DNA from 3 places in the Comamonas guangdongensis genome. Region 3 is predicted to be linked to each of the others. Evidence: riboswitches for the same ligand, from Rfam matches in the RefSeq annotation. Region 3 holds a riboswitch; each other region holds the start of a gene.
The links. Region 3 has a riboswitch for glycine ahead of AB6724_RS17885 (trimeric intracellular cation channel family protein). Riboswitches for the same ligand answer to the same signal wherever they lie in the genome.
Positions count from the first base shown of each region.

Region 1: another riboswitch for glycine. It lies ahead of AB6724_RS00225 (D-amino acid dehydrogenase); the one in region 3 lies ahead of AB6724_RS17885 (trimeric intracellular cation channel family protein).
Region 2: another riboswitch for glycine. It lies ahead of gcvT (glycine cleavage system aminomethyltransferase GcvT); the one in region 3 lies ahead of AB6724_RS17885 (trimeric intracellular cation channel family protein).

Region 1 is NZ_JBFYGN010000001.1:57,731-59,983, reverse strand. Features, by position in the region: gene AB6724_RS00230 (amino acid permease) at 1-615, opposite strand, end outside; glycine riboswitch at 1,153-1,237, shown strand; glycine riboswitch at 1,238-1,354, shown strand; gene AB6724_RS00225 (D-amino acid dehydrogenase) at 1,409-2,253, shown strand, end outside.
Region 2 is NZ_JBFYGN010000005.1:166,415-168,667, reverse strand. Features, by position in the region: gene gcvT (glycine cleavage system aminomethyltransferase GcvT) at 1-956, opposite strand, end outside; glycine riboswitch at 1,036-1,144, opposite strand; glycine riboswitch at 1,163-1,274, opposite strand; gene AB6724_RS06305 (energy transducer TonB) at 1,380-1,892, opposite strand; gene AB6724_RS06300 (MBL fold metallo-hydrolase) at 1,923-2,253, opposite strand, start outside.
Region 3 is NZ_JBFYGN010000025.1:13,271-15,523, reverse strand. Features, by position in the region: gene AB6724_RS17895 (sulfate ABC transporter substrate-binding protein) at 1-237, opposite strand, end outside; gene AB6724_RS17890 (oxidative damage protection protein) at 378-653, shown strand; glycine riboswitch at 861-953, shown strand; glycine riboswitch at 967-1,086, shown strand; gene AB6724_RS17885 (trimeric intracellular cation channel family protein) at 1,141-1,806, shown strand; gene mnmC (bifunctional tRNA (5-methylaminomethyl-2-thiouridine)(34)-methyltransferase MnmC2/FAD-dependent 5-carboxymethylaminomethyl-2-thiouridine(34) oxidoreductase MnmC1) at 1,966-2,253, shown strand, end outside.

The DNA.
Region 1 (2,253 bases), on a different contig from region 3:
CCAGTTCTCGAAACCGGGGACATGGCCGTTGCTGATGATGCGGAACAGAATCAGCACGCCGGTGATCAGAAAGGCCACTACGGCCAGCACCTTGATCAGCGCGAACCAGTACTCGGCCTCGGCAAAGCCGCGCGCGGAAAACGCGTTCAGCCCCACCATCAGCAGCAGGAACAGGCCGCTCCAGAGGATGCCGGGCACATTGGGGAACCAGTAGGCCATGACCAGTTGCGAGGCCACCAGGTCCACGGCCACCACCACGGCCCAGCTGAACCAGAAGTTCCAGCCCAGCGCAAAGCCGAAGCCGCGATCCACATAGCGCGAGGCATAGGTAGAGAAAGAGCCGGCCACCGGCATGAAGGCGGCCAGCTCGCCCAGGCTGGTCATGATGTAGTAGACCATGATGCCGATGAGCAGATAGGTGAGCACGGCGCCGCCCGGGCCGATCTGGGCAATGGCCGAGCCGGAGGCCACAAACAGGCCCGTGCCGATGGCGCCGCCGATGGCGATCATGCTCAGGTGGCGCTGCTTGAGCACGCGGTGCAGATGCGGCTCGGACGCTGGCGCGCTGTCGCTGCAGCCGTCTGCGGTCTGCTGGCTGGAGGGAGATGGAGACATGGGTCTTGTGATCTGGGTTTGCGCCCATCAGGCAAAGTCACCAGACCATCTCTTGCGCATTGCAGGCCGCAACGCAAAAAAGCGATCACATTGATCGCTGCAACGAGGACAAAGGAATCAAGCCAACAGACAGAAGATTGGGCGCACAGTCCTGCAACCACCTGCACCAGCAGCCACCCCGGCCGGGTGCTTCAACAGCCAAGCGGTGCGGCCGCTGAGCCAATTGACGAGCAAAACCGTCATTTTGCCCAAATCCTTCAATGACTATGGCACGCACCATCAATGCAATGACGGATTCTGGGGCTGCTCAGCTCCACTTGACAGATGGTATCGCTATTAAATTGAGGGCATCCTGCGCTTGAAAATCAAGCACTATCCCGCAATCAAGCTCCCAAACCAACAGGACCGTGACGCATGGCGCCGTCAAACTGGCCGATCCGCAAAAAACGGCCACGCCGGCACTTTGCCCGGTAAGTCTAGAAAACCCGTATATCCAAGCCATGGCGTTCTTCTTACATTCGCCCTCGGGCCCTTAGCCCAGTGATGCCGAGAGAGACTGCAGCGCAGCGCCGAAGGAGCAACCGCCCCGGAAACTCTCAGGCAAAAGGATCGGCATCACTTGTTTCATCACTCTGAAGAATGTCCGGCGCCATCGTCCGCCGGGCATACCGAAGGAGCAAGCGATCATCGCCCCGGCGATGCCTCGTGAATCTCTCAGGTCCAGAACAGAGGGGGCGTCCGCTGCGCATATTGCGCACGGACTCCACCTTTGACGCATCTGGAGCTGATCATCATGAAGACAATCGCCGTTATCGGAGGCGGCATCACGGGCGTGACCACGGCCTATGCCCTGGCCAAGCGCGGATTTTCCATCACCCTGTTCGAGAAGCAGCGCTATGCCGCCATGGAAACCTCATTTGCCAATGGCGGCCAGCTCTCGGCATCGAATGCCGAGGTCTGGACCCATTGGTCCACCGTCCTCAAGGGCCTCAAGTGGATGCTCAAGAGCGATGCTCCGCTGCTGCTCAATCCCAAGCCCAGCTGGCACAAGATTTCCTGGTTCTGCCAGTTCCTCGCGGCCATTCCTCACTACGAGAAAAACACGGTCGAAACCGCGCGCCTGGCGATTGCGGCGCGTGAACATCTGTTTGACTGGGCAGATGCCGAAGGCATTGACTTCGATCTGAAGAAGAAAGGCATTCTGCATATCTACCGTGACCAGGCGGGCTTCGAGCACGCAGGCAAGGTCTCGCAGCTGCTCGCCCTGGGCGGGCTGGAGCGCCGCGCCGTAACGCCCCAGGAAATGCGGGCCATCGAGCCCACGCTGTCCGGAACCTTCTATGGCGGCTACTTCACCGAGAGCGATTCCACCGGCGACATCCACAAGTTCACCAGCGGCCTCGCCGGCGCCTGCGAAAGGCTGGGCGTGCAATGCCGCTACGGTCAGGAGATCGTGGCAGTGAACAGCAATGGCAAGCAGGCCAGCGTGACCGTGCGCCAGGGTCTGGAAACCGAAGCCTTGACCTTCGACGCCATGGTGGTCTGCGCCGGCACGGCCAGCCGCGCGCTGGCCAGCCAGCTCGGTGACAGCGTCAACATCTATCCGGTCAAGGGCTACTCCATCACGGTCAATCTGCT
Region 2 (2,253 bases), on a different contig from region 3:
TGCTGGCCGTCCATGTTCTCCAGCACCGCGGGCTCGCGCACGGGAATGCGCTCCAGCGCAATCAGGCCCACGCGCTTGCGCTTGAGTCGCTGCGGCTCCTGCAGCTGCTCGAAAACGATGGCAGCGCCGGGAAAGCCGCCCGCGCGCTCGCCGCCGGGGCGGCGCACCTTCTGCATGGCCCAGTTCAGGGCCGCTTCGACCGGCGTTGTCGTGGTGTCGATGTCATTGCCATAGAGACAGAGCCCCGCCTCCAGGCGCAGCGAGTTGCGCGCGCCCAGGCCCACGGGGGCCACTTCGGGCTGGGCCAGCAAGGCTTCGGCAAACGCTTGAGCCGCATCGCCGGGCAGGGAGATTTCAAAGCCGTCCTCGCCGGTATAGCCGCTGCGCGTGATGTAGAGCGCATGACCTTGCCAGTCGCAATGATTGCCGGTCATGAAGACCAGTGCACCGATGCCGGGGATAAGCCGCTGCAGCGCGGTGGCTGCCTGGGGGCCTTGCAGGGCCAGCAGCGCGCGATCGGGCAGGGGGACAAGCTCGCAGCGGCTGCCGATGCGGCCTTGGATATGGGCGATATCGGCCTCTTTGCAGGCGCCGTTGACGATGAGGAACAGATCCGCGCCGCGATTGACGAACATCAGATCGTCGAGAATGCCGCCCTCGTCGTTGAGCAGCAGGCCGTAGCGCTGCTTGTGCAGACCCAGGCCGATCACGTCCACGGGCATCAGCGACTCGAGGGCGGCGGCCGCATCGGGCCCGCGCAGCAGCAGCTGGCCCATATGGGAGACGTCGAACAGGCCCGCGGCCTGGCGCGTGTGCAGATGCTCGGCCATCAGCCCCTGGGGATATTGCACGGGCATGGAGTAGCCGGCAAACGGCACCATGCGGGCGCCGAGCTTTTGGTGCAGCGCAAACAGCGGCGTGGTACGCAGGGCGGAAGAGGTGTCGGCAGCAGTCACAGGCAAGCGCTCCGGTGGTCAAACCAAAATGAGTTGCCATGCATGGCAGGGCCATGAATGGCCGGGCCACGAATGGCGGGCTTGCCCTGCTGTCCGCTTTACCTGAGAGATTCACTGCCGCGCATTGAGGCCGGGCAGTTTGCTCCTTCGGTGGATGCCATCCGGCATCTCTCTCCAACAAGGAACGCCGTAGCACCAAGGTGCGACAGCGGTTGCCAGTCCTTTTGCCTGAGCGTTTGGGCACCGGGATGGGGTGTCTGCGCCTTCGGCGGTGCATGGCCGCTCGAAGCGGCAGGCACTCTCTCCTGACCTGGGAATTCTAGCCGTGGGCGCGGGCCCCGCATCACCGCAATACGCAGTTTCGGGGTTTTCGATAGGCCAGAGCCGGGCAACTGCTTGCGCGCAATCCGGCGCCCGGCGTGCTCACTGCTTGCCAGCTGCCGAGGAGGGAATGTCTTGGCGCGGAAAACTCAGAGCGTAGGGCTGCTCGAAGCAGGCCGTGACCGGCTTGCCGTCGCGCATGCCGGGTTCGAACTTCCAGCGCTTGAGCGAGCGCGTGATGGCCGCCATGATGCGTGGATCGGTGCCGGCGGGCAGATAGGCCACGCGGCCCAGCTCTCCCTGGGGCGTCACTTCCAGCCTGACCACGACCTGGATCTGCAGGCCCTGGGGAAACCAGTTGGCATGGATGACCGGTGTTCCGCGCTGCTGCGCCCGCGGGCTTCGCTCCAGCTGGCCCGGTGGTATGCAGTCGGCAGCGATCCAGGCCGGCCAGCCCTCGGCCTGGCCGCTGGAGGCCGGTGTTGAATCGGCCTGCGGTTCTGGAGTAGGCTCGACCGCCTGTGGTGGGATGGCGCCGGCGCAGGCACCGAGCAGCAGGGCCGTCAGGAAGGAGGTGCAGAGGGCGAGGCAGCGTGAGTGGCGCGAAATTTCCATGCGGCATTCTCGGCCATGCCGCTCCCGGTCTCAGGATTGCGCGGGAATCAGGGCCTGCCTGGCGCCATCGGCCTCGGCGCAGGCCCGCCACCAGGGCGTTCCCGTATGCGGGGCATCGAGGTCCAGGCGCTCGCCCATCATGGGGGTGGAGATCGCGACGCCGTGTTTCCGGCTCAGGCCCAGGATCTGCTCGAACGGGTCCCACCAGGCATGCATGGCCAGGCTGAAGGTGCCGTTGTGTATGGGCAGCAGCCAGCGCCCCCCGAGATCCTGGTGGGCCTGCAGGGTCTGGGCCGGATGCATGTGGACATAGGGCCAGTGCGGATCGTAGGCCCCGGTTTCCATGAGCGTGAGCTCAAAC
Region 3 (2,253 bases):
GCCCGAGCCGCCATGCGACTGCTTGATGCTCACATCCTGGCCCTGGGTCGCCTTCCAGTGCTTGGCGAACGCCTGGTTGTAGTTCACGTACAGCTCGCGCGTCGGGTCGTAGGAGACGTTGAGCAACTGCACGCCGCCCTGGGCCAGGGCCGGCAATGTGGGCAGAGCGGACAGGGTCAAGCCGGCAATCAGGCTGGCAGCCAGAGGAAACTTGATAAAGTGGCGACGATTTTTCATGTGACTGTGTTCTTGGAGTGAATGGATAACGGGCTTCACCGTTGCTGTGCATTCTTCAACCGCAGTCTTAAAACTCAAACTACTAAGATTTCAGTTTGTTATTACCTAAACATCTGAAATCAACAACAAGGACATTTTTCATGGCACGTACTGTTCACTGCATCAAGCTTGGCATCGACGCTGAAGGCCTGGACTTCCCTCCCTACCCTGGCGAGCTGGGCAAGCGCATCTATGAAAGCGTGAGCAAGCAGGCCTGGGCCGACTGGCTCAAGCACCAGACCATGCTGGTCAATGAAAACCGCCTGAACCTGGCCGATGCCCGCGCCCGTCAATATCTGGTCCGCCAGATGGAAAACCATTTCTTTGGCGGCGGCGCGGATGCGGCTGCCGGCTATGTGCCTCCCAGCGCAGAGTAAGTTCGTCTGACTCGGACACAAAGCCCCGTGGCGCTGGCCCGGGGCTTTTTTATTGCGGGCGGCTGCACCAGCGAGGGGCCGGCCTGCGGGACAGATGGCGGCGCCGGGCCCGCCCTCGGCCTCTAAAGCCGGTTGCCGCACGACCCATCAAACCAGGCCGGCACAGGTATTAACCCGAATACGGTCTCTGGAACTGGCTAGAATCGCGCCCATCCTGCGGGAGAGCGGAACCTGTCAACGGTTCCCGCCGAAGGCGCAAACTCCCATAATCGCTCAGGCAATAAGTACCGCAGGTGGGTCGGACAAGACCCGGATATCGCCAACTGGAGAGCAGCCCGCAACCACAAGTCTGCAGGGCTCACCGAAGGGGCAAGCATGTCCACCGCGAAGGTGCTCATGCGCAACTCTCAGGTAAAAGGACAGCGGGAGAGGCACACCGGACATTCTCTTTCGGATACGAATGGCCGGTCTTTCCCCGAGGGCTGTCATGCTTCCTTCCGTTTCCCTGCTGGACTCATTCCAGACCTCCAGCTTCACCGTCATGCTGGTCATCTATCTGGTGGCCATCGCCGCCGAAGCCATGTCCGGCGCGCTCGCCGCGGGCCGGCGCAATATGGACATCTTCGGCGTGGTCGTGATCGCATTCGTCACGGCCCTGGGCGGCGGCACCATCCGCGACATGGTGCTGGGCCATTACCCCATAGGCTGGACCCAGCATCCCGAATATGTGTACCTGGTCATCAGCTTCGGCCTGCTGACCACGGTGATCGCCCGCCATATGCACCGGCTCAAGCAGGTCTTTCTGTTTCTCGACGCCATGGGCCTGATCGCGTTCTCGCTGATCGGCAGCAATGTGGCGCTGGAGCTGGGCTACCCCGCCATCGTGGTCATCATGGCCGGCATGATCACCGGTATCAGCGGCGGCATTCTGCGCGACGTGCTGTGCAACCAGGTCCCCGTGGTGTTCCGGCGCGAGCTCTATGCCAGCGTCTCGCTGGCAGTCTGCCTGATGTTCCTGGGCCTGCGCCACCTGGACGTAAGCTCCAATATCAGCACCGTTGTCTGCTTTGCCGGCGGCTTGGCGTTTCGTCTGGCGGCCATACGCTTCAAATGGCGGCTGCCCGTGTTTTCCTATCAGCAGCGCTGGGAGTGAAATAATGCTCCCCCTGTGGCGCTGCGCGCCTTCCCCCTCTCTCGCTTCGCGGGAAGGGGACGACAGCCTCGCTGCGGGACGGCCCTTGCTCGCTGCCTCTGGCCTTTACGCTGCGCCAGTTTTTAAGCGTCACGCCCTGTTGATGCGTTTTCCCCTGCCATGTCCGAACCCATTACATGGATGCCTGATGGCACTCCCTATAGCACCCGATTTGGCGACCGCTATCACAGCGAGCTGGGCGGCCTTGACCAGGCGCGCCAGGTTTTTCTGGCCGGCTGCAAGCTGCCCGCGGCCTGGGCCGATGCCGGCCAGTGGCGCATTCTGGAAACCGGCTTCGGCTTCGGCCTGAATTTCCTCGTCACCTGGGCCGCCTGGAAGGCCGACCCCAGGCGCCCGCGCCTGCTGCACTTTGTCTCCGTCGAGGCCTATCCGGTCGCGGCCGAGGAT